DNA from 4 places in the Streptomyces ficellus genome. Region 4 is predicted to be linked to each of the others. Evidence: riboswitches for the same ligand, from Rfam matches in the RefSeq annotation. Region 4 holds a riboswitch; each other region holds the start of a gene.
What was found. Region 4 has a riboswitch for cobalamin ahead of EIZ62_RS30575 (energy-coupling factor ABC transporter permease). Riboswitches for the same ligand answer to the same signal wherever they lie in the genome.
Positions count from the first base shown of each region.

Region 1: another riboswitch for cobalamin. It lies ahead of EIZ62_RS29825 (ABC transporter substrate-binding protein); the one in region 4 lies ahead of EIZ62_RS30575 (energy-coupling factor ABC transporter permease).
Region 2: another riboswitch for cobalamin. It lies ahead of cobN (cobaltochelatase subunit CobN); the one in region 4 lies ahead of EIZ62_RS30575 (energy-coupling factor ABC transporter permease).
Region 3: another riboswitch for cobalamin. It lies ahead of EIZ62_RS02455 ((2Fe-2S)-binding protein); the one in region 4 lies ahead of EIZ62_RS30575 (energy-coupling factor ABC transporter permease).

Region 1 is NZ_CP034279.1:6,627,317-6,634,860, reverse strand. Features, by position in the region: gene EIZ62_RS29845 (cysteine synthase family protein) at 1-702, shown strand, start outside; gene EIZ62_RS29840 (ATP-grasp domain-containing protein) at 699-2,003, shown strand; gene EIZ62_RS29835 (MFS transporter) at 1,996-3,261, shown strand; gene EIZ62_RS29830 (class I SAM-dependent methyltransferase) at 3,230-3,979, shown strand; cobalamin riboswitch at 4,034-4,211, shown strand; gene EIZ62_RS29825 (ABC transporter substrate-binding protein) at 4,242-5,282, shown strand; gene EIZ62_RS29820 (FecCD family ABC transporter permease) at 5,279-6,418, shown strand; gene EIZ62_RS29815 (ABC transporter ATP-binding protein) at 6,415-7,233, shown strand; gene EIZ62_RS29810 (ferric reductase-like transmembrane domain-containing protein) at 7,218-7,544, opposite strand, start outside.
Region 2 is NZ_CP034279.1:3,487,667-3,495,210, reverse strand. Features, by position in the region: gene EIZ62_RS15475 (hypothetical protein) at 1-590, shown strand, start outside; gene EIZ62_RS15470 (precorrin-2 C(20)-methyltransferase) at 642-2,135, opposite strand; gene EIZ62_RS15465 (precorrin-8X methylmutase) at 2,132-2,779, opposite strand; gene EIZ62_RS15460 (cobalamin biosynthesis protein CobG) at 2,776-3,960, opposite strand; cobalamin riboswitch at 3,986-4,107, shown strand; gene cobN (cobaltochelatase subunit CobN) at 4,149-7,544, shown strand, end outside.
Region 3 is NZ_CP034279.1:550,135-557,678, forward strand. Features, by position in the region: gene EIZ62_RS02430 (hypothetical protein) at 1-266, opposite strand, end outside; gene EIZ62_RS02435 (MFS transporter) at 420-2,054, opposite strand; gene sigK (ECF RNA polymerase sigma factor SigK) at 2,214-2,777, shown strand; gene EIZ62_RS02445 (anti-sigma factor) at 2,774-3,523, shown strand; gene EIZ62_RS02450 (fasciclin domain-containing protein) at 3,584-4,171, opposite strand; gene EIZ62_RS02455 ((2Fe-2S)-binding protein) at 4,325-5,032, opposite strand; cobalamin riboswitch at 5,188-5,373, opposite strand; gene EIZ62_RS02460 (methylmalonyl-CoA mutase subunit beta) at 5,497-7,308, shown strand; gene scpA (methylmalonyl-CoA mutase) at 7,308-7,544, shown strand, end outside.
Region 4 is NZ_CP034279.1:6,802,421-6,809,964, reverse strand. Features, by position in the region: gene dhaK (dihydroxyacetone kinase subunit DhaK) at 1-634, shown strand, start outside; gene dhaL (dihydroxyacetone kinase subunit DhaL) at 643-1,257, shown strand; gene dhaM (dihydroxyacetone kinase phosphoryl donor subunit DhaM) at 1,254-1,658, shown strand; cobalamin riboswitch at 1,817-2,017, shown strand; gene EIZ62_RS30575 (energy-coupling factor ABC transporter permease) at 2,048-2,746, shown strand; gene EIZ62_RS30570 (energy-coupling factor ABC transporter substrate-binding protein) at 2,743-3,120, shown strand; gene cbiQ (cobalt ECF transporter T component CbiQ) at 3,128-3,877, shown strand; gene EIZ62_RS30560 (energy-coupling factor ABC transporter ATP-binding protein) at 3,874-4,719, shown strand; gene EIZ62_RS30555 (NADPH-dependent 2,4-dienoyl-CoA reductase) at 4,853-6,892, shown strand; gene EIZ62_RS30550 (PadR family transcriptional regulator) at 6,949-7,488, shown strand.

The DNA.
Region 1 (7,544 bases), 180 kb from region 4:
AACCTCAAGCTGGACCAGGAGTTACGGGTGCGGCGGGTGCGGGAGCTCCTCGCCGAGCGGCCCGACGTCCACTGGATGCGCCAATACCACGACGACGTCCACTACCTGGGCTACCGGGAGGTCGCCGACCAGCTCGCGGCGGCGGCGCCGGACCGGCCGCTCACGGTCGTCGGCGGCGTCGGGTCCGGGGCCTCCACGGGCGGGATCGTGCAACACCTGCGCCGCCGCGACCCGGACGTGCGGCTGGTGGGCGTCCAGCCGTTCGGCAGCGTCACGTTCGGCAGCCAGGACCACCACGATCCCGAGGCGATCATCGCGGGCATCGGCTCGTCGATCGTGTTCGACAACGTGCGCCACCACCTCTACGACGCGGTGCACTGGATGGACTTCACCCACGCCCTGTCCGGCACGGTCGCCCTGCTGCGCGACCACGCCGTCTTCGCGGGCCTGTCGACGGGCGCCGCCTACCTGACCGCCACGCACGAGACGCGGCGCCATCCGGACCGGCTCCATCTGGTGATCGGCGCCGACACGGGCCACCGGTACGTCGAGCAGGTGCACGCCCGGCACGCGCAGGCCCTGGACCCGGCCGCGCTGAAGCCCGTCGAGGTGGACAGTCCCGAGGCGATGTCCATGCCCTGGTCCGTCATGGCGTGGAACCGCACGCCCTGCCCGGCGCACTGGAAGGAGGCCGCCGCATGACCGTGGTGTGCCTGGAAGCCCTGACGTTCGGACTCGGCCACCTGGTGCGCGCGGCGGACGCGCTGGGCGAGCGGCTGCGGCTGCTGACCCGCGACCCGGCGTACTACGCCCACGAGCTGGAGCGCCTGCCCGCCGGCGCCCTCGACGTCGTGACGACCGAGACGTTCGACACCGAGCGGGTGGCCGGACAGCTCGACGCCACGCCCGGCCTGCGCGGTCTGATCAGCTCCACGGACACCTGGACCCTCGTCGGGGCGGAGCTGACCGCCCGCTTCGGCCTGCCGGGGCTCGAACCGGGCGTGCTGCGGCTGACGCGCGACAAGGCCGCCGTGCGCGACCGGCTGCACCGGGCGGGCCTGTCCCGGGCGGGCGCCGTGGAGGCGGACGGCGGGCGGGGGCACGGTAGGGCGGGCCTGGGCGCCCTGGTCCTGAAGGAGGTGGGGCTGCCGGCCGTCCTCAAGGACACCGCCGGTACCGGCAGCCAGAACGTCTGGCTGGTCAGGGACGAGCGGGAGCTGGAGCACGCCCTGGAGGAGGCCGCGGCGCGGCGCCTGACGGGCCGGCTCTTCGCGGAGCCGTACTTCACCGGGCCGGTCTACAGTGCCGAGACCCTCACCTGGGCGGGGCGGACCCGGCTGCTGGGTGTCTCCAGCCGGCAGATGTCCCCCGAGCCGCACTTCCGCGAGGAGGTGACCGCGTTCCCGGTGGCGTTCGGCGAGGCGCGGCGGGCGGCGCTGGAGGGCTGGCTGGGCGAGGTCCTCGCCGCCATCGGCTACACCGACCGGTTCGCCCACGTCGAGTTCGCGCTGACCACCGCCGGGCCGGAGGTGGTGGAGGTCAACCCGCGCATCGGTGGCGCCCTGGTCGGCGAGGGCATGTGCCGGGCGCTCGGGGTCAACGTGTACACGGCGATGGTGGAATGCGCGCTGGGCCGGCGGCCCGCCCTGATGGACGCGCGCCTGCCGGGCGGGCCGGCCGTCGCGTTCGTCCTCGGCTACCCGCGGGAGCCGGGGACGTTCACCGGCGTCGAGGGGCTCGACCGGCTGGCGGACATGCCCGGCGCGCCCGCCTGGTACCCGGTCAAGCGGGTCGGTGACCGGATCGAGCACCTCGGGGACAGCCGCGGGTACGCGGGCATCGTCTACGCGGAGGGGGAGACCGCCGAACTGGCCACGCACTGCGCGGTGGCGGCGGCGAACGCCGTCCGGGTCCTGACCGGTCCGGTCGCGGCCGCACCGGAGGACCGGGACGTCACCGGGCCTGTCGGGGCCGCACGGGACAGCCGGGGCCCCGGTGGCTGAACCGTCCAGGGGCGCGGGGGGCTTGCGGGCCGCGTTGTCGACGCCGGCCGGCCCGCCGCGCTTCCTGCTGCTCAGTTCGTTCCTCATCCCGCTCGGCAGTTTCATGGTGCTGCCGTTCATGTCGGTGTTCCTGCACGAGCGGCTGGGGATGGGGCTCGGCACGGTCGGTGTGGTCCTGGCGGTGGCGTCGCTGGTGCAGTTCTCGGGCGGGGTCCTCGGTGGTGCGCTGGCCGACCGGATCGGTCTGCGGCGCACGATGCTGTGGGCCCTGGCGGTCCGCACGGCCGGGTTCGGGTGCTTCCTGGCGTGCCTCGTGTGGCCGCCGGTCGCGGTCGTGGCGCTGGTGCTGACGTGCTGCGGCGCCGCGCTCTACCTGCCGGCGAACAAGGCGTACCTGGTGCACGGCGTGGACGAGGAGCGGCGCCCGGTGTTCCTGTCGGCGGGGAACGCGGCGCTCAACGCGGGCATGGCGCTGGGTCCGCTGGTGGCCGGGCCGTTCGTCCTGTCGTCGCCCGGCCCGCTCTTCCTGGTCGTCGTGGTGCTGTTCGCCGTGGTGACGGCGGGGCACGCGCGGCTGCCGGCCGCCGGGGGCGACGGCGTCCCGGCCGCGGGTGCGGCCCGTCAGGGACTGCTGTCCGGGGTGGCGGCGCTGCCGTTCGCGGCCAACGCGCTGGCGTTCTACCTGTACTTCCACTTCCAGCACTTCCTGGCGGTGTACGCCGTGCGGCGGGCGTCGGCGGAGTTCTACAGCGTGGTGCTGCTGCTCTGCTTCGTCCTGGTGATCGTGGTGCAGCCGCTCGCGTCCGGGCTGATCCGCCGGATGCCGTACGCCCTCGCCCTGGCGGCCGGGTTCACCGGGCTCGCCGCGGGGCTCGCGGTGCTGGCGATCGGTACCCGGCCGGCGCTGCTGGCGGGCGGGGCGCTGATCACCCTCGGGGACATCGTCCTGTTCCTGAAGAACGACCTGGAGGCGCTGCGCCGCAGTCCGCGCTCGGACGCGGTGGTCTTCGGCCAGCAGCGGCTGGCCGCGGGGCTCGGGGCGTGTGCCGCCGGCGTGCTGGGCGGGCAGGTGTACGGCCTCGGCGAACGGTCCGGGCACACCGGCTGGTTCTGGCTGCTGGCCGCCGCGCAGTGCCTGCTGCTGCCTCCGCTCCTGCTCACCCTGCGCGGCAGGACCGCCGCGCCCGGCTCCGCCGGCGACGACACGGAAGGAACGACGGCTCCTCATGACGCACACGGGCGGGTTCCAGGACGATGAGTTCTGGACCGAGTTCTACGACTTCCTCTTCTCCGTACAGCGTCACGCGCAGGCGGAGTCGCTCCTCGACACGTCGCCGCTGCTCGCGTTCCCGCCCGGGGCCCGCGTCCTGGACCTGGCGTGCGGCCCGGGGGTGTTCACCGTGCCGCTCGCCCGGCGCGGCTTCCGCGTGACCGGCGTGGACCTGAGCCCGGCCATGCTGGACCGGGCGCGGAAGGCCGCGGCCGACACGGGGGTGTCACCGGAGTACGTCCGGGCCGACGCCCGGGAGTTCACGCGGGCGGGCGCCTTCGACGTGGTGCTGAACATGTTCACCTCCTTCGGCTACTTCGAGGACCCGGCCGACAACGCCCGCGTGCTGCGTGCCATGCGCACGTGTCTCGCCCCGGGCGGCACGCTGGTCCTGGACCTGGCCGGGAAGGAGCTGCTGGCGCGGAAGGTCGAACCGCCGAAGGTCGTCCGGCGCGGCGAGGACCTCCTGGTGCAGACGGACACCGTGCTGGACGACTGGGCGCGGCTGCGCAGCGACTGGGTGCTGGTGCGGGGCGACCGGGTGACGCGGGCGAGCCTGGTGTGGTTCGTCTACAGCGCGGTGGAGCTGCGCGCGATGGCCGAGGAGGCCGGGTTCGGCCGGGTGGAGGTGTTCGGCGGGTTCGACGGCCGGCCCTACGACCAGGACGCCGAACGGCTCGTCCTGCGGGCGGTCCGTGACGCATGACACCACCCCGGGGGCGCACGGCGGTGATCGTGCGCCCTTTCACCCCTTCCCCATATGAACGTAATATCGCCAGGTCATCACCGCGATGGGAGCCAGGAAGCCGGTGCGAGTCCGGCACGGTCCCGCCACTGTGACCAGGACCGCCCCCCATCGACACGCCGCCGCGCTCGCGCGCGGGGCGCGGGGAGGGCGCCCCGGGAGTCAGGACACTGTCCCGTCGCGGGCCCGATCCGAGGAGCGCGGACTCCCCAGGAGGCTTTACGTGTACGACGGCACGCCCCGTCCTGTCTCACCCCCCTCTGTTCCCCGCCGCCGTGCCCTGCGCACCGCGGCCGCCCTCCTCGCCCTGAGCACCGCCCTGGTGGCCGGCTGCTCCGCGGGCGGGGACGGGAAGGGCGCGGCGAAGTCCGCGCCGGCGCCGGCCAAGGGCTTCCCGGTCACCATCGACAACTGCGGTGTCCGCACGACGTACGACGCGCCCCCCGCCCGGGTGGTCACCATCCACCAGCACCCCGCCGAGCTGATGCTGTCCCTCGGTCTGAGGGACCGCATGGTCGGCACCGCGTTCCCCGACTCGGCGGTCCTGCCGCAGCTGCGGAAGGACTTCGGGGCCGTACCCGAACTGGCCAAGAAGGAACCGTCCTTCGAGAAGGTCCTCGACGCCGAACCCGACTTCGTCTACGGCGGCTACGGCAGCGCGTTCGCCGAGGACGAGGGCCGGTCCCGGAAGGCGTTCGCGGACGCCGGCATCGACACGTACCTGAACCGCGAGTACTGCGGCAAGAAGCAGGTGTCGATGAAGGACACCTACGACGAGATCCGCACGATCGGTTCCCTGTTCGGGGTGGCGGAGCGGGCCGACCGGCTGGTGGCCGACCTGCGGGGCCGCGTCGACCGGGCGACCGCGGCGGTGAAGGGCGCGCCCGCGGTACCGGTGTTCGTCTACGACAGCGGCGACAAGGCCGCGTTCACCGCCGGCGGCAAGAGCCTGGGCACCGAGATCATCCGGCTCGCGGGCGGACGCAACGTCTTCGACGACCTCGACGAGGTGTTCGGCGACGTGTCGTGGGAACAGGTCGTCGCGCGCAAGCCCGAGGTCATCGCCATCTACGACTACGCGGGCGCCGGCAGCGTCGAGCAGAAGAAGAGGTTCCTGCTCTCGCAGCCCGCCCTCGCGGACGTGCCGGCCGTGAGGAACAAGCGGTTCGTCGTCCTGCCGCTGACCGCGACCCTGGTGGGCGTCCGCCCGCCGCACGCGGTCGAGGACCTGGCGCGCGCCCTGCACCCCGAGAAGTTCCGGTGACGGGCGCGGCGCCCGCCAGTCCGCCGACCGCTCCCGCCTCCCGCCCCGCCGCTCCCGGCCCCGCCCGGAAGGACGGGGGCGCGGCGGGGTCCCGCCGGGCGCCCTTCGTCACGGCCCTGGGAATCCTCGGCGTCCTGCTCCTGGTGTCCATGACCGCGGGCATGGCCATCGGCTCGGTCGCCGCGCCGCCCGGCGAGGTGTGGGGCATCGTGACGCACGCGCTGGGCGCCGACTGGTCGGAGCCGGTCTGGTCACGGGCGCGCGAGACGATCGTCCTGGACGTGCGGGCGCCGCGCGTCCTGCTCGGGGCGGTGACCGGCGCGGGGCTCGCCGTGGTGGGCACCGCCATGCAGGCCCTGGTGCGCAACCCGCTCGCGGAGCCGTACCTGCTGGGTGTGTCGTCCGGTGCCTCCCTGGGCGCGGTCGCGGTGATCGTCTTCGGGGTGAGCGTGTTCGGGCCCCTGTCGCTGTCGGTCGCCGCGTTCATCGGGGCGCTGGTGACGCTCCTGCTCGTCTACATGACCGCGCGGACGGGCGGGCGGATCACGTCGGTGCGCCTGGTGCTGTCCGGTGTGGCGTTCGCCGCCGTGCTCACGGCGGTGATGGACATGCTGCTGCTGACCAGCGACCGCGGCAACGAGGCACGGGCGGTCCTCGCCTGGACGCTCGGCGGGCTCGGCGGTGTGCAGTGGGGCACCCTGTGGCTGCCCGGCGCCGCCGTGCTGCTCGGGGTGGGCGTCCTGCTCGTCCAGGCCCGGAACCTGAACCTGCTGCTGGCGGGCGAGGAGGCCGCCACGACGATGGGGCTGGACGTGGCGCGTTTCCGGGCCCGGATGTTCGTCCTGCTGTCCCTGGTGACCGGTGTGCTGGTCGCGGCCGCCGGGCCGATCGGATTCGTGGGGCTGATCATGCCGCACATCGTCCGGCTGTTCGTGGGCGGCGACCACCGGCGGGTGCTGCCGACGGCCGCGCTCGCCGGGGCGGTGTTCCTGATCTGGGCCGACGTCGCCGCGCGTACGGTCGCCGCGCCCATGGAGATACCCGTCGGCGTCCTGACCGCCCTGTGCGGCGGGCCGTTCTTCCTGTGGCTGATGCGCAGGGACGCCCGGCGGAACCCGGACGGAGGAGTGGGATGACCGCGACCGAGCTCGTGATCGAGGGCGTCACGCTCAGCGCCGGCGCCCGCCGTCTCGTCCGGGACGTCTCCCTGACCGCCCGCCCCGGCGAGGTGATCGGGCTGGTCGGTCCCAACGGCAGCGGCAAGTCCAGCCTCCTGCGCGCCGTCTACCGGGTCCTGCGCCCCGACACCGGGCAGGTCCGCGTCGACGGCGCCGACGCCTGGGCGCTGCCCCCGCGCCGGCTGGCCCGGACCCTGGCCGCCGTGGTGCAGGAGACGGGCGCCGACTTCGACCTGACGGTGCGGGAGGTCGTCGCCATGGGCCGTACCCCGCACAAGCGGCTCCTCGACGGCGACACCGCAAAGGACGCCCGGCTGATCTCCCGGGCCCTGGAGGCGGTGGACGCCGCCGGGCTCGCCGACCGCGCCTTCGACCGGCTCTCCGGGGGCGAGCGCCAGCGCGTGCTGATCGCCCGCGCCCTCAGCCAGCAACCGTCGCTGCTGGTGCTGGACGAGCCGACCAACCACCTTGACGTACGGCACCAGCTGGAGGTCCTCGGCCACCTGCGGGCGCTGCCCGCGACCGTGCTGGTGGCGCTGCACGACCTCAACCTCGCCGCGTACTACTGCGACCGGTTGTACGTCCTGCGGGACGGCGCGGTCACGGCCTCCGGCCCGCCGGGCGAGGTGCTCACCCCGCTGCTGCTGGCCGAGGTGTACGGGGTGGCGGCCGAGGTGTCGGTCCATCCGCGCACCGGCGCGCCCCAGGTCACCTTCCTGCCCGGTGGGACGGCCGGGGCGGTCGTGGCAGGGGCGGATCACTCCGGCTCGTGATGGTGGGGTGTCGTGGCGGGCGGCGCGGCGGGCCGGGGCCTGCCGCCGTCGTGCCCGGACAGCACCACCGCGAGGAGTCCCACGACCACCGCGACGGCGGCGAGCCGCCCGGCGGCCCGGGCCGTCCAGCCCGCGACGGCCGCGCCCCGCCCGCCGCCGGGCGCGCCCAGCCGCTCGGACCGCCGGGCGGGCCGGACCAGGCGCAGCACGAGCAGGACGGCCACGGGCAGCTGGAGCAGCCACAGCGCGGTGCGCGGCCACTCGCCGTACCAGACGTTGGTGCCGTACAGCAGCGTGTGCCAGACGCTCAG
Region 2 (7,544 bases), 3.3 Mb from region 4:
CCGCGTCCGCCGCCGACCAGCCGACGAAGCCGGAGCTCATGGCGGACTGCGCCTCGGGCCTCGGCAAGTGCTCCTTCAACGAGCCGAAGCTGGGCGAGGCGTACCTCGGTGCGTTCCACCAGGTCTCCGACTCGCTGTTCAACTGCTCCAGCTCGGACGCCACCCAGAGCATGACGTGGACCGACACCGTCGGCTCCACCGATTCGCTGGGTGGTTCCGTGACCGCGGGGGGCAACATCGCGGGCATCATCGACCTGAGCGTGACGGCGACTTACAGCCATACGTGGACGAGCACCCACGCCGAGAGCAGCTCGCTGAACATGACGGTCAAGCCGGGCGAGGTGGGCTGGATCTCGCGGGCGCAGGTGATGCAGAAGGTCTCCGGCACCTGGCAGACCCACTACGACAGCCCCAAGTGGGGTCACTACTACTGGTTCTTCCCGGACACGATCACCGGCCCGGCGAAGAACGGCACCGACGGCAGGAGCAACGCGGTGGTCGTGAAGAGCCGCCCGATGACCGCCGCGGAGAAGAAGTCCTGCTCCGCCGACGCGAGCCACAGGAACCGGGCCTTCGTCCAGCAGCGCTGACGAACGCTCTCCGCACGGGCCGGTGGCACCACCGGCCCGTGCGGGGCTCGCTCACACCTCCGGGTACCGCCGGGGCGTCCAGGCCACCGTGGTGCCCCCGTCCCCGCCCCGCCGGACCGCCCGGGTCTGGGACGAGCCGACGAGCAGCAGGGTCCGCATGTCGACCTCCGCCGGGTCGAGGTCCACGAGCGCCAGGACGCGCACCGACTCCTCCGGGCCGCCCACGTCCCGGGCGACCACCACCGGGGTGTCCGGGGCGCGGTGCTCCAGGAGCAGTTCCCGGGCCTTGGCGACCTGCCAGGTGCGGCTGGCGGAGCCCGGGTTGTACAGGGCGAGGACCAGGTCGGCGGCGGCCGCGGCGGCCAGCCGCCCGGCGATGACGTCCCAGGGCTTGAGCCGGTCCGACAGGGAGATCGTCGCGTAGTCGTGGCCCAGCGGGGCGCCCGCCTTCGCGGCGGCGGCGTTCGCGGCGGTCACGCCCGGCAGGACGCGGACCGGGACGTCCGTGTACGGGTCCTGGGAGGCGGCCTCCAGGACCGCCGTGGCCATGGCGAACACCCCGGGGTCGCCGCCCGACACCACCGCGACGCGGCGTCCCCGCCGGGCGAGGTCCAGGGCGAACTCGGCGCGCTCCGACTCGACCTTGTTGTCCGAGCCGTGCCGCTCCTGCCCGGGGCGCACCGGCACGCGGTCCAGGTAGGTGGTGTAGCCGACCAGGTCGGTCGCCGAGGCGAGCGCGCCGCGCGTCTCGGGCGTCAGCCACAGGGGGCCCGCCGGGCCGGTGCCGACGACCAGGACCTCGCCCCGCGCGGGCGCGGCCGGGCCGGAGTCGACGCGCGACGGGAGCACCGCCACGGAGAAGTAGGGGACCGACTCCGGGTCGACGTCCGCGAGGGCGCCCGTGCGTTCGCCAGCCATCGTGGCCCGCTCCACGTAGTGCGCGTCGTCCAGCCGCCCGGCCCGCTCCAGGGCGCGCCGCACCGCCGGGAACGTACGGCCCAGCTTCATCACGACCGCCGAGTCCGTCGCCGCCAGACGGGCCGTCAGCTCCTCCTCGGGCAGCGTGCCGGGGATGACCGTCAGGACCTCCTCGGCCTCGCACAGCGGCTTGCCCAGGCGGGCCGCCGACGCGCTCACCGAGGTGACTCCCGGGATGACCTGCGTGTCGTACCGGTGCGCCAGCCGCTTGTGCATGTGCTGGTAGGAGCCGTAGAACAGCGGGTCGCCCTCGGCGAGGACGGCGACCGTGCGGCCCGCGTCCAGGTGGGCCGCGAGCCGCGCCGACGCCTCCTCGTAGAAGTCGTCCAGCGCGCCCCGGTAGCCGCCCGGGTGGTCGGTGGTCTCCACCGTCAGCGGGTACATCAGCCGCTCTTCGAGGTGGTCCTCGCGGATGTGCTCCGCCGCGATGGAGCGCGCGATGGACCGGCCGTGGCGGGCGCAGTGGTACGCGATCACGTCGGCCGACGCGATGGCCCTGACCGCCGCGAGGGTCATCAGCTCCGGGTCGCCGGGGCCGAGCCCCACGCCGTACAGCTTGCCGCTCATGCCTGGATCTCCGCCTCGTGCGCGATCGCGTTGACCGCCGCCGCCGCCATGGCGCTGCCGCCCCGCCGGCCGCGCACCACCAGGTGCTCCAGGCCCGGGAACGCCGCCAGCGCGTCCTTGGACTCGGCCGCCCCGATGAACCCGACCGGTATGCCGATCACCGCCGCGGGGCGCGGCGCGCCCGCCTCGATCATCTCCAGCAGCCGGAAGAGGGCCGTGGGCGCGTTGCCCACCGCGACGACCGCGCCGTCGAGCCGGTCGCGCCACAGCTCCAGCGCGGCCGCGCTGCGCGTGGTGCCCAGTTCGGCGGCGAGGTCCGGGACGGACGGGTCGGACAGCGTGCACACCACGTCGTTGTCCGCGGGCAGCCGCTTGCGGGTGATGCCGCTGGCGACCATCCGCGCGTCGCACAGGACCGGCGCGCCGGCGCGCAGCGCCTCGCGGGCGCGGGCCACGACGTCCGGCGTGTACGCCAGGTCGCGGACGAGGTCGACCATGCCGCAGGCGTGGATCATGCGCACGGCGACCTGGCCGACGTCGGCCGGCAGGTCCGCGAGGTCCGCCTCCGCGCGGATCGTGGCAAAGGACTGGCGGTAGATCTCCGCGCCGTCCTTCTCGTAGTCGAACACTCTGCTCTCGCTCATCTCGTCGGTCCTTGTACGGTCATCTGGTACGCGCCTTCGCCGGTCGCCACCATGTCGGTCCACGCCCCCTGCGGGTGGCCGCAGCGGCGGGCGCACCCCGACCAGTGGACGGGCAGCGCGCCCTCGCGGGGCCGGGCGTCCGCCCGTACGTCGGACAGGGACTTGGCGCAGCCGGGGCGCCCGGTGCAGGCGGTGACGCCGATCCACGGCGAGTCGGTACGGGTGAGGAACCCGGCCCCGTCGAGGGCCCGCAGCCGCTCCTGGGCCGCCGCCCGGCCGGCGAGGCCCGGCAGGACGAACCCGCGCCAGGGGGTGACCCGCACCTCCCGGGCGGGCAGCAGCGCCCGCAGCTGCGCCGACGTCACCCGGCCCAGGCGGGCCAGCACGGACACCGTGTGGTCGCCGGCCAGTCCGGGCGCGGGTGGCCCGCTCGTCGCGCACACGTAGTCCGGTACGGGCTCCGCCGGGACGGCCGCCCGCCGCAGGTGTCCCGTCACGTCCAGGTCCTGCCCCGCGGGCAGCTCCCGCACCCGCCACGCACCGGTGCCCGCCTCCCGCGCGGCCGCGAGGAACGCCTCCGCCGCCGCGAGCGCGGCGCGGGGCGCGTCGGGGGCGGGCACCCGCCAGGTCCGGCCGGCGACGTGGAGCAGGGCACTTCCGCCGTCCCTCTCTGCGAGCAACGTCACATCGGCGGCGAGGGCCGCCACGTCGCCCCGGCCGTCGTCGACGGCGAACAGGAAGCGGCCCGAGAGTTCCGTGGTCCAGTCCTCGCCGCACAGCAGCTCGTCCAGCCGCCGGGCCCGGTCCATCACGGCGGGGCCGGCGAGCGGCGAGACGACCATGTTCCGTACCCGCTCGTGCCGTTCGGAGGCGGGCAGCAGCCCGGCGTCCCGCAGCAGCCCGGCGAGGTCCTGCCCGCAACCCTCGCCGAGGCCCCGCAGTTCGACGTTGCCCCGGGAGGTGAGGGAGAGGTGACCGTCGCCCAGCCGGTCGGCCGCGTCCGCCAGCACATAGAGCTGATGGGGCGTCAGGACGCCGGTGGGCAGCCGGAGTCGGGCCAGGGAGCCGTCGTCCGCCCGGTGCAGCCGCAGCGCACCCGGGCAGGCGTCACCACGGTCCCGGACCCGGTCCTGTATGTGAGCTTCACCCCGGTCCGCGGGGTTTGACGAGCTGGGCGGCATGGCGGCGAGCATACGCGCAGCCTCTACTATGCAGACGGCACAGGGTCCCAGGGCCCTAGGGAGGAAGCCCGGTGAGATTCCGGCGCGGTCCCGCCACTGTGAGTCCGTCCCGCGCGGACGAGTCAGGAACTCCCGCCGTCCCACGACCACCCGGGGCGCGGACACCCCGAGGAAGGCCTGCGCACGCCATGACGCACGCGACCACGCCCGAGGCGACGCCCGCCACGACGATCCTCCTCCTGTCGCACTCCGACACGGACCTGCTCAGCGCACGCGCGGCCGGCGGCCCCGTCGCGTACCGCTTCGCCAACCCCTCCCGCCTGCCGGTGGACGACCTGCCCGCCCTGCTCGACGGCGCGGACCTCGTCGTCGTACGCCTCCTCGGCGGCATCCGCGCCTGGGAGGAGGGCCTGGACGCGCTGCGCGCCGCCGGGAAGCCGCTCGTCGTCCTCACCGGCGAGCAGGCACCCGACGCGCAGCTGATGGAGACCTCCACCGTCCCGATCGGCATCGCGGCCGAGGCGCACGCCTACCTCGCCCACGGCGGCCCGGACAACCTCGAACACCTCGCCCGGTTCCTCTCCGACACCGTGCTGCTCACCGGCCACGGCTTCGAGCCGCCCGCCGCCGCCCCCACCTGGGGCCCCCTGGAGCGCACCCCGCGCGCCACCACCGGCCCCACGATCGCGGTGCTCTACTACCGCGCCCACCACATGAGCGGCAACACCGCCTTCGTCTCCGCCCTCTGCGACGCCGTCGAGGACGCCGGCGGCCAGGCCCTCCCGCTGTACGTGGCGTCCCTGCGCGCCCCCGAGCCGGAGCTCCTCGACACCCTGCGCACCGCCGACGCCGTCGTCACCACCGTCCTCGCCGCCGGCGGCACCAAGCCCGCCGAGGCCCAGGCGGGCGGCGACGAGGAGGCCTGGGACGCGGGCGCGCTCGCCGCCCTCGACGTCCCCGTCCTCCAGGCGCTGTGCCTGACCGGCTCCCGCTCCGCGTGGGAGGAGAATGACGAGGGCCTCTCGCCGCTCGACGCCGCCAGCCAGGTCGCCGTCCCCGAGTTCGACGGCCGCCTGATCACCGTCCCGTTCTCCTTCAAGGAGATCGACGCCGACGGCCTGCCCGCCTACGTCGCCGACCCCGAGCGCGCGGCCCGCGTCGCCGGGATCGCCGTACGCCACGCCCGCCTGCGCCACATCCCGAACGCCGGGAAGAAGCTGGCGCTGGTCCTCTCCGCGTACCCCACCAAGCACTCCCGCATCGGCAACGCCGTCGGCCTCGACACCCCCGCCTCCGCCGTCGCCCTGCTGCGCAGGCTGCGCGACGAGGGCTACGACTTCGGCGACGAGGACGTGCCGGGCCTCGCGTCCGGCGACGGTGACGAGCTGATCTACGCGCTGATCGAGGCCGGCGGCCACGACCAGGACTGGCTCACCGAGGAGCAGCTCGCCAAGAACCCGGTCCGCATCCCCGCCGCCGACTACAAGCGCTGGTACGCCGCCCTCCCGCAGGAGCTGCGCGACCAGGTCGAGCAGCACTGGGGCCCGCCGCCCGGCGAGATGTTCCTCGACCGCTCCGCCAACCCCGAGGGCGACATCGTGCTCGCCGCCCTGCGCCGCGGGAACCTGCTGATCCTCATCCAGCCGCCGCGCGGCTTCGGCGAGAACCCGATCGCGATCTACCACGACCCCGACCTGCCGCCCTCGCACCACTACCTGGCCGCCTACCGCTGGATCGGTACGCCGGAGGCCGACGGCGGCTTCGGCGCCGACGCCATGGTCCACCTCGGCAAGCACGGCAACCTGGAGTGGCTGCCCGGCAAGAACGCCGGCCTGTCCGCCGCCTGCGGCCCCGACGCCGCCCTCGGCGACATCCCGCTCGTCTACCCGTTCCTCGTCAACGACCCCGGCGAGGGCACCCAGGCCAAGCGGCGCGTCCACGCCACCCTCGTCGACCACTTGGTGCCGCCGATGGCGCGCGCCGAGTCGTACGGCGACATCACGCGCCTGGAGCAGCTGCTCGACGAGTACGCGCAGATCTCCTCCATGGACCCCTCCAAGCTCCCCGCGATCCGCGCCCAGATCTGGACCCTCATCCAGGCCGCCAAGCTCGACCACGACCTGGGCATGGAGGACCGCCCGGACGACGACGGGTTCGACGACTTCCTGCTCCACGTCGACGGCTGGCTCTGCGAGGTCAAGGACGCCCAGATCCGCGACGGCCTGCACGTCCTCGGCGGCGCCCCCACCGGCCCCGAGCGGGTCAACCTGGTCCTGTCCATCCTCCGCGCCCGCCAGATCTGGGGCGGTACGCAGTCCCTGCCCGGCCTGCGCGAGGCCCTCGGCCTGGACGAGTCCGCCGCCACCCGCACAGGCGCCGACGAGGCGGAGGCGAAGGCCCGCGCCCTGGTCGAGGCGATGGAGGCCGCCGACTGGAACCCGGCCGCCGTCGCGTCGGTCGCCGAGGGCCACGACCCGGCCGTCGCCGCGATCCTCGACTTCGCCGCCCGCCAGGTCGTCCCGCGCCTCGCCGCCACCACCGACGAACTGGACCACGCCGTCCACGCCCTGAACGGCGGCTTCGTCCCGGCCGGGCCCTCCGGCTCGCCGCTGCGCGGCCTGGTCAACGTCCTGCCGACCGGCCGCAACTTCTACTCCGTCGACCCCAAGGCCGTGCCCTCCCGCCTCGCCTGGGAGACCGGCCAGGCCCTCGCCGACTCCCTCCTGGAGCGGTACCGCGCCGACAACGGGGAGTGGCCCACCTCCGTCGGCCTGTCCCTGTGGGGCACCAGCGCCATGCGCACCGCCGGCGACGACGTCGCCGAGGCGCTCGCCCTCCTCGGCATCCGGCCCGTCTGGGACGACGCCTCCCGTCGCGTCACCGGCCTGGAGCCCATCCCGACCGCCGAACTGGGCCGCCCGCGCATCGACGTGACGCTGCGCATCTCCGGCTTCTTCCGCGACGCGTTCCCGCACGTCATCGGGCTCCTCGACGACGCCGTACGGCTCGCCGCCTCCCTCGACGAGCCGGACGCCGACAACCACGTCCGCGCCCACACCCGGGCCGACCTCGCCGAGCACGGCGACGAACGCCGCGCCACCACCCGCATCTTCGGCTCCCGGCCGGGCACGTACGGCGCGGGCATCCTCCAGCTGATCGACTCGCGCGACTGGCGCACCGACGCCGACCTCGCCGAGGTGTACACGGTGTGGGGCGGCTACGCGTACGGGCGCGGCCTCGAAGGCCGCCCGGCGCGCGGTGAGATGGAGACCGCGTACAAGCGCATCGCGGTGGCGGCGAAGAACACCGACACCCGCGAGCACGACATCGCCGACTCGGACGACTACTTCCAGTACCACGGCGGCATGGTCGCCACCGTCCGCGCGCTCAAGGGCACCGCCCCCGAGGCGTACATCGGCGACTCGACCCGCCCCGAGACGGTCCGCACCCGCACCCTGGTGGAGGAGACCTCCCGCGTCTTCCGCGCCCGCGTGGTCAACCCGCGCTGGATCGAGGCGATGCGCCGCCACGGCTACAAGGGCGCCTTCGAGCTGGCCGCGACGGTCGACTACCTCTTCGGCTAC
Region 3 (7,544 bases), 6.3 Mb from region 4:
GGTGCGCTCGTGGCCGGAGCGGGCGGCTCGCTGGGGGCGGCGCCCGCCGGGCCGCTGGTGGCCGGGGCGGGTGTGGCGGAGGGGGTGGCGGACGGGGCGCCGCTGGGGGCCGGGGACGGCGTGGCCGACGGGGCGGTGCTGGGCACCGGGGACGGGGTGGCCGACGGCGGCGTGGCGGGTCCGGCGGTCGCCGAGGCAGGCACGGCGAGGGCGGCCAGAGCGCCGGTGACGGCGGTGGCGAGGACCACGCGCTTCAGGTTGTTCACGATCTCTCCCGACTGGCGGGGGCGCGGTTTCACGCCCTTCACCCCCGCACGACGTGCGAGTGGCCGGGAGGTTGCCGATCTCCGTGAAGTTTTTTCGGACCGCCGTCCGGGTCGGTCCGGTCCGGGCGCGAGGGCCTGGCCGTCGGGCCGGGTTCAGGGCCGCCGGGCGCCGGCCGGGGGTTCCGTGGCGGTGGACGGCGCCGTGGCGGTGGTGACGCGGGTTCCGGGGTGCTGCGTCGCGCAGAGGAACGCGATGCCGAGCGCGATGGCCATCCCGTAGAAGACGTACTGGTTGGCCTCGGCGAAGTCCATGCGGATGGCGTTCATCGAGTCGCGCATGACGGAGGCGACGGGCCCCTCCCCGGCGGGCTGCTGCCCGTCCGGGTGGCCGGTCACCCCTTCGGCGATGTCGCGGGCGGCGCCCTCGGCCGAGGCGTGGGGCACGCCGCGCGCGGTGAGGGTGGAGACGATCCGGTTGGTGGTGACGTGCGTGAGGATCGTGCCGAAGACCGCGAGGCCGATGCTGGCGGCGAAGTTGCGCACGGTCTGCGTGATGCCGGTGACCTCGCCGTACGACGCGCCGATCGCCCGGTTGACGGCGTCGGTGGACGCCGGGGAGAGGAGGAAGCCGATCCCGGCGCCGGCGAGGGCGGCGTACGGCCACTGGTCGTGGGTCGACAGGTGGGTGAGCTTGCTCGCCCACAGCGCGAACCCGACCGCGCCCAGCGCGCAGCCGAGTCTCATCGCCGGCCGCGCCCCGCGCTTGTCGAGGATCCGGCCGCCCCACTGCGAGGCGATGCCGAAGCCGATGAAGAAGTACAGCAGGTAGAGGGCCGCCTGGTTCGGCGAGGAGCTGAGCGAGACCTGCGCGTACACCGAGGCGAAGAAGAAGACGGGTACGAACGCCAGCATCGAGAAGAACAGCACCAGGATGTCGACGGTGAACGCCTTGTCGCGGAAGACCTCCAGCCGCACCAGCGGGTGTTCCCTCCCCAGTTCGTACCGGCAGAACAGGACCAGGACGACCAGGCCCCCGGCGATGCACGCCCAGGTGGCGACGCTGCTCCAGCCCCAGGCGGAGGCCTGCATCAGGCCCAGCACGCTCAGGGCCATGCCGCCGCACACCAGGAGCGCGCCCACCAGGTCGAGCCGTTCGGGGCGGCGGGTGTTCGGGAGGTGGGCCATCGCCGTCAGGACCAGGGCGGCGATCGCCACCGGGACGTTCACCCAGAAGACGGCCCGCCAGGTCCAGTCGGTCAGCCAGCCGCCGAGGAGCGGGCCCACCGCCGTGAGGGCGCCGGACAGGCCGAAGAACAGGGCGAGCGCCCGGCCGCGCTTCTCGACGGGGAACACGGTGATGACGACGGCCAGGGCCGCCGGGAACATCAGTGCGGCGCCGAAGCCCTGGGTGGCACGGAAGATGATCAGCCAGGCCTGGGCGAAGTCGCCGGCGGGCACGCAGCCGCAGAGCACCGACGAGATCACGAACACCAGGGTGCCGGTGAGCAGGATCAGCCGGTGCCCGAACAGGTCGGCGATGCGGCCGCCGAGGGCGAAGAACGCGGCGAGGGACAGCAGATAGGCGTTGACCACCCACTGCATGCCGGACGACGACAGACCCAGCTCGTCGATGATGTTGGGCGCGGCGATGCTCACGATCGTCTGGTCGATGAACGTCATCGACACGGCGAACAGGGTCGCCGCCAGCGCCAGTGACTGGCTGGGCGCCTTCACCCCGACGGCGGAACGCTCCTCCGCCGGCCCGCGCGCACCCTGGTGATCACTCATGGTCCACATGGTCACCCGGTCCCCGGCACCCCGCACGCCGAGCCGAGGCGGGCCGGGCCGGACCGGGCCGGGTCGAGCGGGACCGGGTCGCGGTGGACCTCGGCGCGGTGAAGAGGCAGCATCGAAGGGTGACCGGGCCGCACGAGGGAGGGGTTGCGCATGGGCAGCCAGGAAGTCGTCGCCGGCCTGCCCCAGGTCGTGTCCCGGGTCGCGTCCGGCGACAAGGAGGCGTTCGCCACGCTCTACGACGCCGTCGCCGCGCCGGTCTTCGGTCTGGTGCTGAGGGTGGTCAGGGACGCGGCGCAGTCCGAGGAGGTGGCGCAGGACGTCATGGTGGAGGTGTGGCGTACCGCGGCGCGCTTCTCGCCCGAACGGGGAAGCGTCATGACGTGGGTGATGACGATGGCTCACCGCCGCGCGGTGGACCGGGTGCGCGCCGAACGGGCGGCCGCGGAGCGTGAGCGGCGCGACGCGCGGCGGGCCCTGATGCCGGCGTACGACGAGGTCGGCGAGGAGGTGGCGGCGCGGCTGGAGAGCGAGGAGGTGCGCCGGTGCCTTCAGTCGCTGACCGAGGTCCAGCGGCAGGCCGTCGCCCTCGCCTACTACGCGGGCTACACCCACCGTGAGCTCGCCGCGTCGCTGTCGGCACCGCTGGGCACGGTCAAGACCCGGCTGAGGGACGGTCTGCTCCGCCTCCGGGACTGCATGGGGGTGAGGGCATGAGCGACGAGCATCCGCACCTCGCGACCGGTGCGTACGCGCTGGACGCGCTCCCCGACGACGAGCGGGCGGCCTTCGCACGTCATCTGGAGGGATGCCCGGCGTGCGCGCGGGAGGTGCGCGAGCTGACGGCCACCGCGGCGCTGCTGGGGTCGGCCGTCGCGTCCGCCCCGCCCGCCGGGATGAAGGAGGCGGTACTGGCGGGCATCGAGGGCGTACGGCAGTCCCCGTCGCCCGGCGGGCCGCCACCCGGTGCCGCCGCCCGGCTCGTCTCGGGCAGCAGGCGCGCCGTCGGCGGGCTGGTCCTCGCGGCGTGCCTGGTGGTGCTGGCGGGCTTCGGCGGGGTGGCGGCGTGGCAGTGGCAGGAGGCGCGGAACGCCCAGGAGCAGGCGCGGCAGGCCAGGGCGGAGACGGACCGGCTGGTCGCCGTCCTGGCGGCGCCGGACGCCCGTACGGTCACGGGAACCGTCGAGGGCGGCACGAGGGCGACGGTGGTCGTGGCCCGTTCCGAGAACAGCGCGGTCTTCGTGGCGTCCGGTCTGCCGGAGCTGCCGGGTGACCGGACGTACCAGCTGTGGTTCGACGAGGACGGCGCCATGCGCCCGGCCGGCCTGGTGGGGCGGGACGGCGCGTCGCTGATGGAGGGGGACGTGGACGGCGCCACCGGGGTCGGTGTGACGGTCGAGCCCTCCGGTGGTTCCCCGCGGCCCACGACCGCGCCCCTGATGGAGATGACGCTGCCCGCGTGACGGGCGCCGGGAAGGGGGCGCCCAGGGGCTGGACGCCCGGTTCCGGTGCGCCGGCGCGCGTCAGGCCTTCGGCATGAGCACGGTGTCGATGACGTAGACGGTGGCGTTGGCGGTGGCGATGTTGCCGCACACCACGTTCGCCGTGCCGTTGACCTTGTAGGACTCGCCCGAGCCGGAGGTCGTGAGGGTGCTCTTCTCCAGGGTCGGGAAGGTGCCGTTCTCCATCTGCTGCGGGGTGAGCTTCTGGCCGACGACGTGGTAGGTGAGGATCTTCGTCAGCGCGGCCTTGTCGTTGAGGACCTTGTCGAGCTGTGCCTTCGGGATCTTCTCGAACGCCTCGTTCGTCGGGGCGAACACGGTGATGTCGCGGGCGTCGTTCAGCGTGCCGGCCAGTCCGGCCTTCTGGACGGCGGTGACCAGGGTGGACAGCGCCGGGGTGTTCGAGGCGGCGGTGGCGACCGGCTGCTTCGCCATCTCCGCCAGGCTGCCGGGGCCCTCCGCGGGCACGGACGCGCAGGCCGGGCCGAACGGGTCATCCGCCCTCGTGTCGCCCACCGCGCTGGTGGCGGACCAGCCGGCCAGCCCCAGGGGCAGGACGGCGGCGACGGCCACGGCTCCGGCGGTACGGCGGATCGGGATCGTCTTCATCGCTTCATCCTTGGTGTGAGAGGTCCTGCGCGGGTGACCGCCCGGGCCGGTGGCCGCCCGTCGCGGGGACGGGGTTCCATCGCTTCACACCTGTACTTCGGAGCCGGGACCGGAATGGATTGGTCCCCGTTCCGCACGGCGATGGCGGGCCGGTCAGGCTCGGGGCCCCTTGGAGGTGAGGACGCAGTCTCCGCAGTAACCGGCCCCGCGGACGCGGTAGTAGAGGCAGCAGCTGCGGCGGCGGTACGTGAGGGGCTGGGCGGTGAACGCGCCCGCGCCGGCCAGCGGCTCGCGCTCCAGCAGGGCGGTGGCGAGCGGGACCGGTGGGTGCGGGGCGCCGGGGGCGTGGGCGAGCAGCACCCGGACGGCGCCGATGAGGGCGGAGGCGGCGTTGCCGCGCAGGGCGTGCGGGGAGACGCCGTAGTGCCGGCGTACGGCGTCGGCCAGCGGCAGCAGGTTGCGGACGACCACGGCCTCGTGCAGGCCGTCGGCCAGGCCGTCCGGGGCGGCGGCCGTGGTGGTGGCTTCGGGGAGCCAGAGGTCGATGGGGCCCGATTCGGGCGTCCGCCACCACAGCCGGCCGGGCGCGAGGTCGGGTACGCGCCCGGTGAGGGAGGCCGTCGCCAGGCCGATCGACCACAGGCGGGCGGCGGTCCCGATGTGCAGGGTGGAGGCGGCCACCCGCCGCTGGCCGGTGCCGAGCCGCCGCGCCACGGCCTCGACGTACCGGTCCAGCACCTCGTGGTCCCCGTACAGCTCGGAGAGCGGCCGGTAGCGGGAGGCGTCCGGCCGGGGGCCGTGGGACACCGCGAAGTAGGGGCCGATGGCGGACACGCGGGCGAAGACGTCGGTGGTCACCATGTGCGTACCGCCCGGGTCAGTGCGTGGAAGGCAGCGGGGCGCACGACGCCGTCGCCGACGGGCCGTGGTCCGTCGCCGCCCGCGGACGCCGGCAGGCCGTCACGCGTACGAGGGCACACGGGTGCCACCGTCCTCTCTCGGGGAAGTCCGCCCCGGTCCATCGAGGTGCGACGGCGTGAGTCTCCTGACTCGGGATCGACGCTCCCCCGGCCTTCCCGCCCCTCTACGGGGCCGTGGCCATGGCGGGTTCGCTCCCCCTGCACAGTGGCGGTACCGTGCCGGAATCTCACCGGCTTCCTCGTTCCGCCGTCGCTGGTCGGACCGCAGCATCCCAGACCGTGACCCGGCGCGCCAGCGCGTCTCCGTAGTACGAGGCGCCCGCGATGATCAAGGGCTGGCGAAGAGGGCAAGGTCACAGCCGTGCCCTCTGCTGCTCCTTTGGGCATGTGCCCTAGCATCCGAGCATGACGGTCCTGCCTGATGACGGGCTCTCGCTGGCCGCCGATTTCCCTGCCGCGACCCACGAGCAATGGCAGCGCCTGGTTGAGGGCGTGCTGCGCAAGTCGGGCAAGGAAGCCGAAGGCACAGCAGCCGAAGACGCATTGTCCACCGCGCTGGAGGACGGGCTGCGCACGCGCCCCCTCTATACGGCGCACGACACCGCCCCCGAGCCCGGTTTCCCCGGTTTCGCCCCGTTCGTACGGGGTGGCCGGGCGACCGGGAACACCGCGGGCGGCTGGGACCTGCGCCAGCGGTACACCGTGGCGGCGGGCGACGCCGTGCTCGGCGACCTGGAGAACGGCGTCACGTCGCTCTGGCTCGTCGTCGGTGAGGGCGGCCTGCCGGTGTCGTCGATCGAGCGTGTCCTCGACGGCGTCCACCTCGACCTGGCGCCCGTCGTCCTCGACGCCGGACGCGACGTCCAGGACGCCGCGGACGCGCTGCTGCGGCTGTACGAGCGGCGGGGCGTCGACCGCGGCGCGGCGCGCGGCGGCCTCGGCGCCGACCCGCTGGGGTACGAGGCCCGCACGGGCCGGCCCTGCGACATCACGCCCACCACGGACCTGGCGCACCGGTGCGCCGAGGGCTACCCGGGCCTGCGGGCCCTGACGGTGGACGCGCTGCCGTACCACGAGGCCGGCGGTTCGGCCGCGCAGGAGCTGGGCGCCTCGCTCGCCACCGGCGTCGCCTACCTGCGCGAACTGACCGGGGCGGGGCTGCCGGTGGAGCGGGCGTGCGCCCAGCTGGAGTTCCGGTACGCGGCCACCGCCGACCAGTTCCTGACGATCGCGAAGTTGCGCGCCGCGCGCCGCCTGTGGGCGCGCGTGGCAGAGGTGTGCGGAGCGGTCGGCGCCGGTGCGCAGGTCCAGCACGCGGTGACCTCGCCCGTGATGATGTCGCGCCGCGACCCGTGGGTGAACATGCTGCGGACGACCATCGCGACCCTGGGCGCGGGTGTCGGCGGCGCCGACGCCGTCACGGTCCTCCCCTTCGACCACGCCCTGGGGCTGCCGGACGCCTTCGCCCGGCGCATCGCCCGCAACACCTCGACGATCCTCATAGAGGAATCGCACCTGTCCCGGGTCATCGACCCGGCCGGCGGGTCCTGGTACGTGGAGCGCCTGACCGACGAACTGGCGCACGCGGGCTGGGAGTTCTTCCAGTGGATCGAGCGGAACGGCGGCCAGGCCACGGCCCTGCGCTCGGGCCGGCTCGGCCAGGAGCTGGCGGACACCTGGGCGGCGCGCGGCGCGAAGCTGGCCAAGCGGCGCGAACCCATCACCGGCGTCAGCGAGTTCCCGCACCTGGCGGAGCGGGCCGTGGAGCGCGAACCGGCGCCCGAGGGCCCGGCCGGCGGGCTGCCCCGCGTGCGGCGCGACGAGGCGTTCGAGGCGCTGCGCGCCCGCTCCGACGCCCACCTCGCCGCCACCGGCGCCCGGCCCCGTGTCTTCCTGGCGACGCTCGGCCCCGCCGCGGCGCACTCCGCGCGCGCCACGTTCGCGTCCAACCTGTTCCAGGCGGGCGGCATCGAGCCCGTGTCGGACGGCACCTTCGAGGACAGCGGCGCCACCGAGGCCTGCCTGTGCTCCAGCGACGCCCTGTACGAGGAGCGGGCGGCGGCGACCGCCGCGGCCCTCAAGGCGGCCGGGGCCCGGCACGTGTTCCTGGCGGGCCGCCCGGGCCCGTGGGACGCGGACGTCGACGGCCACGTCTTCGCGGGCTGCGACGCCGTCGCCGTACTCTCCGCCACCCTCGACCGCATGGGAGTGTCCTGATGGGAATCCCCGACTTCTCCGGCATCGACCTCGGGGCGCCCCACACGGACGGCGGCGCCGGCGAGTGGCGGGCGGCCGTGCGGGAGGCGACCGGCGCCGCGCCGGACGACCTGCTGTGGGAGACCCCCGAAGGCATCCCGGTCAAGCCGCTGTACACCGGGCAGGACCTGGAGGGCCTCGACTTCCTGGGCACCTACCCGGGCGTCGCGCCGTACCTGCGCGGCCCGTACCCGACC
Region 4 (7,544 bases):
CGAGGACGAGGGCGTGCAGGTCGCCAGGGTCCTCGTCGACGACGACGTGGCCGTGTCGGACAGCACGTTCACGGCGGGGCGGCGCGGGACCGGCGCGACGCTCTTCGTGGAGAAGATCGCCGGTGCGGCCGCCGAGGAGGGCGCGCCCCTGGAGCGGGTGGAGGCGATCGCCCGGCGGGTGAACGCGAGTTCGCGGAGTTTCGGGGTGGCGCTGAGCGCCTGCACCACCCCCTCGAAGGGCAGCCCGACGTTCGACCTGCCGCCGGGCGAGCTGGAGCTGGGCATCGGCATCCACGGCGAGCCGGGCCGGGAGCGGCGGCCCATGATGACGTCGCGGGAGATCGCCGACGTCGCGGTGGACGCCGTCCTGGAGGACCTGAGGCCGAGCGGGCCGGTGCTGGTGCTGGTCAACGGCATGGGCGCGACACCGCTGCTGGAGCTGTACGGGTTCAACGCCGAGGTGCAGCGGGTGCTGGGCGAGCGGGGCGTGACCGTGGCCCGTACGCTCGTCGGGAACTACGTGACCTCGCTCGACATGGCGGGGTGCTCGGTGACCGTGTGCCAGGCGGACGAGGAACTGCTGCGGCTGTGGGACGCACCGGTGCGGACGGCCGCCCTGCGATGGGGAGTGTGAGGCGCGTGATGCTCGACGCGGACTTCTTCCGGCGCTGGATGACCGGCGCGGCCGCCGCCGTGGACCGGGAGGCCGGGCGGCTCACCGACCTCGACTCGGCGATCGGGGACGCCGACCACGGGGCCAACCTCCAGCGGGGATTCGCCGCGGTGGTCAAGGCCCTGGAGGGTGACCCGGCCGGGACGCCGGGCGCGGTGCTGGTGCTCGCGGGGCGGGAGCTGATCTCGACGGTCGGCGGTGCTTCGGGGCCCTTGTACGGCACGCTGCTGCGGCGCACCGGGAAGGCCCTGGGGGACGCCGCCGAGGTGGCGCCCGTGCAGCTGGCCGAGGCGCTGCGGGTGGGCGTGGCCGCGGTGGCGCAGCTCGGCGGGGCGAAGGCCGGGGACAAGACGATGCTGGACGCGCTGGAGCCGGCCGTGGAGGCGCTGGCCGAGTCGCTCGGCGCGTCGTTCGCGGCGGCGGCCGAGGCGGCGGACCGGGGCGCCCTGGCGACCGTTCCGATGCGGGCGCGCAAGGGCAGGGCCAGCTACCTCGGTGAGCGCAGCGTCGGGCACCAGGATCCGGGGGCCACGTCGTCCGCCCTGCTGATCGGCGCCCTCGCCGGGGCGGAGGCGGCGCGGTGACCGCGCGGGTGGGCATCGTGCTGGTGTCGCACAGCGCCCGGGTCGCGTCCTCGGTGGCGGACCTGGCCCGGGGTCTCGCCGGTGGCGGGGAGACCGCGCCGGTGGCGGCGGCGGGCGGCACTCCGGACGGCGGGCTCGGCACCAGCGCGGAGCTGATCACGCAGGCGGCGACGGCGGTCGACGGCGGTGCGGGCGTGGCCGTCCTGGTGGACCTGGGCAGCGCGGTCCTGACGGTGAAGGCCCTGCTGGCGGAGGGCGACGAGCTCCCCCCGGGCACCCGGCTGGTGGACGCGCCGTTCGTGGAGGGCGCGGTGGCCGCGGTGGTCACCGCCTCGGCGGGCGGCGACCTGGACGCGGTGGCGACGGCGGCCGCGGAGGCGTACGGCTACCGCAAGGGCTGACGACGAGGGCGCGACCGGGAGCGCGGCCGGAGGCGCGGGGTGGTGCGGGCGGTGACGCCCGGTGGCGGCCCCGGCCGCGGTCCCGGCCCCGGCCCGGTCCCGTTTCGGGTGTGACGTTCCCGGTCGCCGCGCGGGTTGTGATGTACCTGGTCAACGCACTACTGTCGCAGGGCCTTGGTGTTCGGGAAACCGGTGCGGTACCGGTGCGGCCCTCGCCACTGTGATCGGGAAGTCCGGCTCCACCCCTCCGGGAAGCCACTGGAACACCGCGGGAGACCGCGGGTCCGGGAAGGCGGGGCCGCGGCGGCATCCTCTGTCATCCCGTCAGCCAGGAGACCGGCCGGGGCGCGTTGTCCATCCACGAGGTGCTGGAGAGGGTCTCCCACATCATGCATATCGCCGAGGGGTACCTACCCCCTGCGCACGCGGTCGCCTGGACCGTCGCCGCCGCTCCGTTCGTCGCCCATGGCGTCCGCGCCCTGACCCGTGAGGTCAGGGCCAATCCCGAGTCGACCCTCCTCCTCGGCGCCTCCGGTGCCTTCACGTTCGTCCTCTCCGCGCTGAAGATCCCCTCGGTGACGGGCAGTTGCTCGCACCCGACCGGCACGGGGCTCGGGGCCATCCTGTTCCGGCCGCCGATCATGGCGGTGCTGGGCACCATCACGCTCCTCTTCCAGGCCCTGCTGCTGGCCCACGGCGGCCTGACCACCCTGGGCGCCAACGCCTTCTCCATGGCGATAGCCGGGCCGTGGGCGGGCTTCGCCACGTACTGGCTGCTGCGCCGCTTCGGCGCGCCGCTGATGGTGAGCGTGTTCTTCGGGGCGTTCGTCGCCGACCTGTCCACGTACTGCGTCACCAGCGTGCAGCTCGCGCTGGCGTTCCCCGACCCGGGCAGCGGTTTCGCCGGCGCGCTGGCGAAGTTCGGCGGCATCTTCGCGGTCACACAGATCCCGCTGGCGGTCAGCGAGGGCCTGCTCACCGTGCTGGTGATGCGCCTGCTGACGCAGTCGAGCAAGGGGGACCTGCTCCGGCTCGGCGTCCTGTCGGCGAAGCCGGCGAAGAACTCGAAGGAGGCCGTGGCCCGATGAGCCGTAACGCCAGGATCAACACGCTGCTGCTGCTCGTCGTGGTCGCACTGGCCGTCCTCCCGCTCGCGCTGGGCATGGGCGACCACAAGGAGGAGCCGTTCGCGGGCGCCGACGCGCAGGCGGAGACGGCCATCACCGAGCTGGAGCCGGACTACGAGCCGTGGTTCAGCCCGCTGTACGAGCCGCCGTCCGGCGAGGTCGAGTCGGCCCTGTTCGCGCTCCAGGCCGCCATCGGCGCGGGTGTGCTCGCGTACTACTTCGGGCTGCGGCGCGGACGCCGGCAGGGCGAGACCCGGGCCCGGGAGCAGGCCGGGGACGACCAGGCGCACGGCGCGGACGCCCCGGGCGCCGGCGACCGGCAGCCCTCCGCCTAGCCGCCCGGTGCTGCCGATCGACGCGGCGGCGCACAGCAGTCGCTGGCGCCGCCGTCATCCGTGCGAGAAGGCCGCTCTGGGGTTCGGCCTGACGGTACTGGCCGTGTGCCTGCCGCCCTGGCCGGGCGCCGTGCTGGTCGCCGCCGCGGCCCTGGTGGTGCTGCTCGGCCCGGCCGGGGTCGCCGCGCGGCAGCTGTGGCGGGCGTGGCGCGTCCCGCTGGGCTTCTGTGTGACGGGGGCGGTTCCGCTGCTGTTCCAGGTGGGCGGGGCGGGCGGTTTCGTCTCGCTCGCGCCCGACGGACCGCTGCACGCCGGGCAGTTGCTGCTGCGTACGTCCGCGGCCTCGCTGGGCGTGCTGCTGTTCGCGTTCACCACACCGGTCTCCGACGTGCTGCCGCGGCTGGCGCGGGCGGGGGTGCCGGCGCCGGTCGTCGACGTGGCGCTCGTGATGTACCGGATCGCCTTCCTCCTGCTGGACGCGGTCCGGCGGGTCCGGCAGGCGCAGGCGGCGCGCCTGGGGCTGACGAGCAGGGCGGCCGCCTGGCGGTCCCTCGCTGGTCTCGGCGCGACGGCCTTCGTCCGGGCCTTCGACCGTGCCGCGCGGCTCCAGACGGGGCTGGCCGGCCGCGGCTACGACGGCACCCTGCGGGTGCTGGTGCCGCGGACCGCGGTCTCCGGGCGGTTCCTGGCCGCGACGGGCGCCCTGCTCGCGGGGCTCGTCGCCCTCACCTTCGTCCTGAAGAGGTTCCTGTCATGAACGCTTCCGCCGTGGTGGAACTCGTCGGCGCCGGTTACGCCTACGAGGACGGCCCCGCCGTGCTGCGGGACATCGGCTTCGCCGTGCCCGCGGGGCGGTCCGTCGCGCTGCTCGGCCGCAACGGCAGCGGCAAGACGACGCTGCTGCGGCTGCTGAGCGGCGGGCTGCGGCCGGTGAGCGGGCGGCTGCGCCTGGAGGGGCGGGACGTGTCGTACGACCGGGCCGGGCTGACCCGGCTGCGGACGACGGTGCAGCTGGTCGTCCAGGACCCGGACGACCAGTTGTTCGCCGCGTCCGTGGGCCAGGACGTGTCGTTCGGGCCGATGAACCTGGGGCTCACGGAGCGCGAGGTGCGGGAGCGGGTGAGCGAGGCGCTGGAGGCGCTGGACATCGCGGCGCTGGAGGACCGGCCGACGCACCTGCTGTCGTACGGCCAGCGCAAGCGGGCCGCGATCGCGGGAGCGGTCGCCATGCATCCCCGGGTGCTCGTCCTCGACGAGCCGACCGCGGGGCTCGATCCGCACGGCCAGGAGCGGCTGCTGGCCGTGTTGGACGGGCTGCGCGCCTCCGGAACGACGGTCGTCATGGCCACCCACGACGTGGACCTCGCGCTGCGCTGGGCCGACGACGCGGCGGTCCTCACCTCCGAGGGCCTGCGCACCGGCCCGGTGGCCGGGCTCCTCGCCGACCAGGCGCTCCTGGACGCCGCCCGGCTGCGCCGCCCCTGGGGAATGGCGGTGGCCCGGGTGCTCCGCGACCGGGGCCTGCTGGGCCCCGGGGAGGCGGGCCCGCGCACCCCGGAGGAGCTGGAGGAGTGGGCGGCGGCGGTCACGGACCGCTAGGACGCGTCACCGCCAGGGCGGGTCTGCCGTGCGCGTTGTGCAGGTCACGTGCCGAACCTTATGCAACTTGTTGCACAAGGCCTCCGTGGTCGTCTACAACTGGGGCGACGACATCGCGCGAGGAGGCGCCCCCATGACTGCGACCCAGGCCCAGGCCCCGGCCCCGTACCCGCACCTGCTCGAACCCCTGGACCTCGGGTTCACCACGCTGCCCAACCGGGTGCTCATGGGCTCCATGCACGTGGGGCTGGAGGAGGCCGAGAACGGCTTCGCGCGCATGGCCGCCTTCTACGCCGAGCGGGCCCGCGGCGGCGTCGGGCTGATCGTCACCGGCGGCATCGCGCCCAACGACGCCGGGCGGCCCTACGAGGGCGGGGCCAAGCTGACCACCGAGGAGGAGGCCGCCGCGCACCGCGTCGTGACGGACGCGGTGCACGCGGCGGGCGGGCGCATCGCGATGCAGCTCCTGCACTTCGGGCGGTACGCCTACCACCCCGACCTGGTCGCGCCCAGCGCGCTCCAGGCGCCGATCAGCCCCTTCGTACCCAACGAGCTGACCGACGCGCAGATCGAGCAGACGATCGAGGACTACGCGCGCGCCGCCGAGCTGGCGAAGTCCGCCGGGTACGACGGCGTCGAGATCATGGGCTCCGAGGGCTACCTGATCAACGAGTTCATCGCCGCCGGGACGAACCGGCGCGAGGACCGGTGGGGCGGCTCCTACGAGAACCGGGTGCGCTTCCCGCTGGAGATCGTGCGCCGGACCCGGGAGCGGGTGGGCCCGGACTTCATCCTCATCTACCGGCTCTCGATGCTGGACCTCGTGCCGGGCGGCTCGTCCCTGGAGGAGGTCGTGGCGCTCGCCCGGGAGATCGAGGCGGCCGGAGCCACGATGATCAACACGGGTATCGGCTGGCACGAGGCCCGCATCCCCACCATCGCCACCTCGGTGCCGCGCGGCGCGTACACCTGGGTCACCAAGAGGCTGATGGGCTCGGTGTCCATCCCGCTGATCACCAGCAACCGCGTCAACACCCCCGAGGTCGCCGAGCGGATCCTGGCCGAGGGGCGTGCGGACATGATCTCGATGGCCCGGCCGTTCCTCGCCGACCCCGACTTCGTCGCGAAGGCGGCGGACGGCAGGCCGGAGACCATCAACACCTGCATCGGCTGCAACCAGGCCTGCCTCGACCACACCTTCAGCGGGAAGATCACCTCCTGCCTGGTCAACCCGCGCGCCTGCCACGAGACGGAGCTGGTCCTCTCCCCCACCCGGCTGCGCAAGCGGATCGCGGTCGTCGGCGCGGGCCCGGCCGGCCTCGCCTGCGCCGTCTCGGCCGCCGAGCGCGGGCACGACGTCACCCTGTTCGACGCGGCGGACGAGATCGGCGGCCAGCTGAACATCGCCAAGCGGGTGCCCGGCAAGGAGGAGTTCGACGAGACGCTGCGCTACTTCCGCACCCAGCTGACGCTGCGCGGCGTGGACGTGAAGCTGGGCACGCACGCCACGCCCGAGCTGCTGAGCGACTACGACGAGGTGGTCGTCGCCACCGGCGTCACCCCGCGCACCCCCGTCATCGAGGGCGTCGACCACCCGTGTGTGGTCAGCTACCTGGACGTACTGCGCGACGGCGCCCCGGTCGGCGAGCGGGTCGCGATCATCGGGGCGGGCGGCATCGGCTTCGACGTGGCGGAGTTCCTCACGGACGGCGGCGAGGGCGCGAGCCAGGACGCCGAGACCTACTTCCGCCAGTGGGGCGTGGACATGTCCTACACCGAGCGGGGCGGGCTGCGCGCACCCGAGCGGCCGCGGCCGCCGCGCACCGTGCACCTGCTCCAGCGCAAGGCGTCCAAGGTCGGCGCCGGACTCGGCAAGACCACGGGCTGGATCCACCGCACCGAGCTGAAGCACCGGGGCGTCACCATGATCGCGGGCGCGTCGTACGAGCGGATCGACGACGACGGCCTGCACATCACGGTCGACGGCCACGCGCGCACCCTGCCCGTCGACACGGTGGTGCTGTGCACGGGCCAGGAGCCGCGGCGCGACCTGTACGAGGAGCTAGTGGCGGCCGGGGCGCCGGTGCACCTGATCGGCGGCGCGGACGTGGCGGCCGAGCTGGACGCCAAGCGGGCCATCGACCAGGGGACGCGGCTGGCGGCGACCCTGTGACGCTCCCGCGTCCGGGCGGACGACGCTACTTTCCGGACACTCCCTAGGATGCGGTCATGTCACTGCCGCACGCGATCCTCACCGCCCTGCTCGAGAAGCCGTCCTCCGGCCTGGAGCTGACCCGCCGCTTCGACCGCTCGATCGGCTACTTCTGGTCGGCCACGCACCAGCAGATCTACCGCGAGCTGGGCAAACTCGAGCAGGCGGGGCAGATCCGGGCGCTGCCCTGTGAGGTCCCGTCCCGCGGGCAGAAGAAGGAGTACGAGGTCCTGCCCGCGGGCCGTGCGGCGCTGGCGGACTGGGTACGGCACAGCGAGGACCCCAAGCCCATCCGGGACGCCCTCCTGCTGCGGCTGCGCGCGGCGGCCGTGGTGGGAACGGAGGGCCTCGCGGACGAGCTGCGCCGCCACCTCGGGCTCCACCAGGCGCAGTTGGCGGAGTACCGGGGCATGGAGGAACGCCAGTTCCCGCCCGAGCGCCGCACCGCCGAGGCCGACCGCCTGCGGCACCTGGTGCTGCGCGGGGGCATCGAGCTGGAGCGGTTCTGGACGGCGTGGCTGACGGAGGCGCTGGCGGAGTTCGACGGGGAGGGCTGAGGCGCCGGAAGTGGCGCCTCAGCGCCGGTGGCCCGTCATCCCACCATGACGTGCGG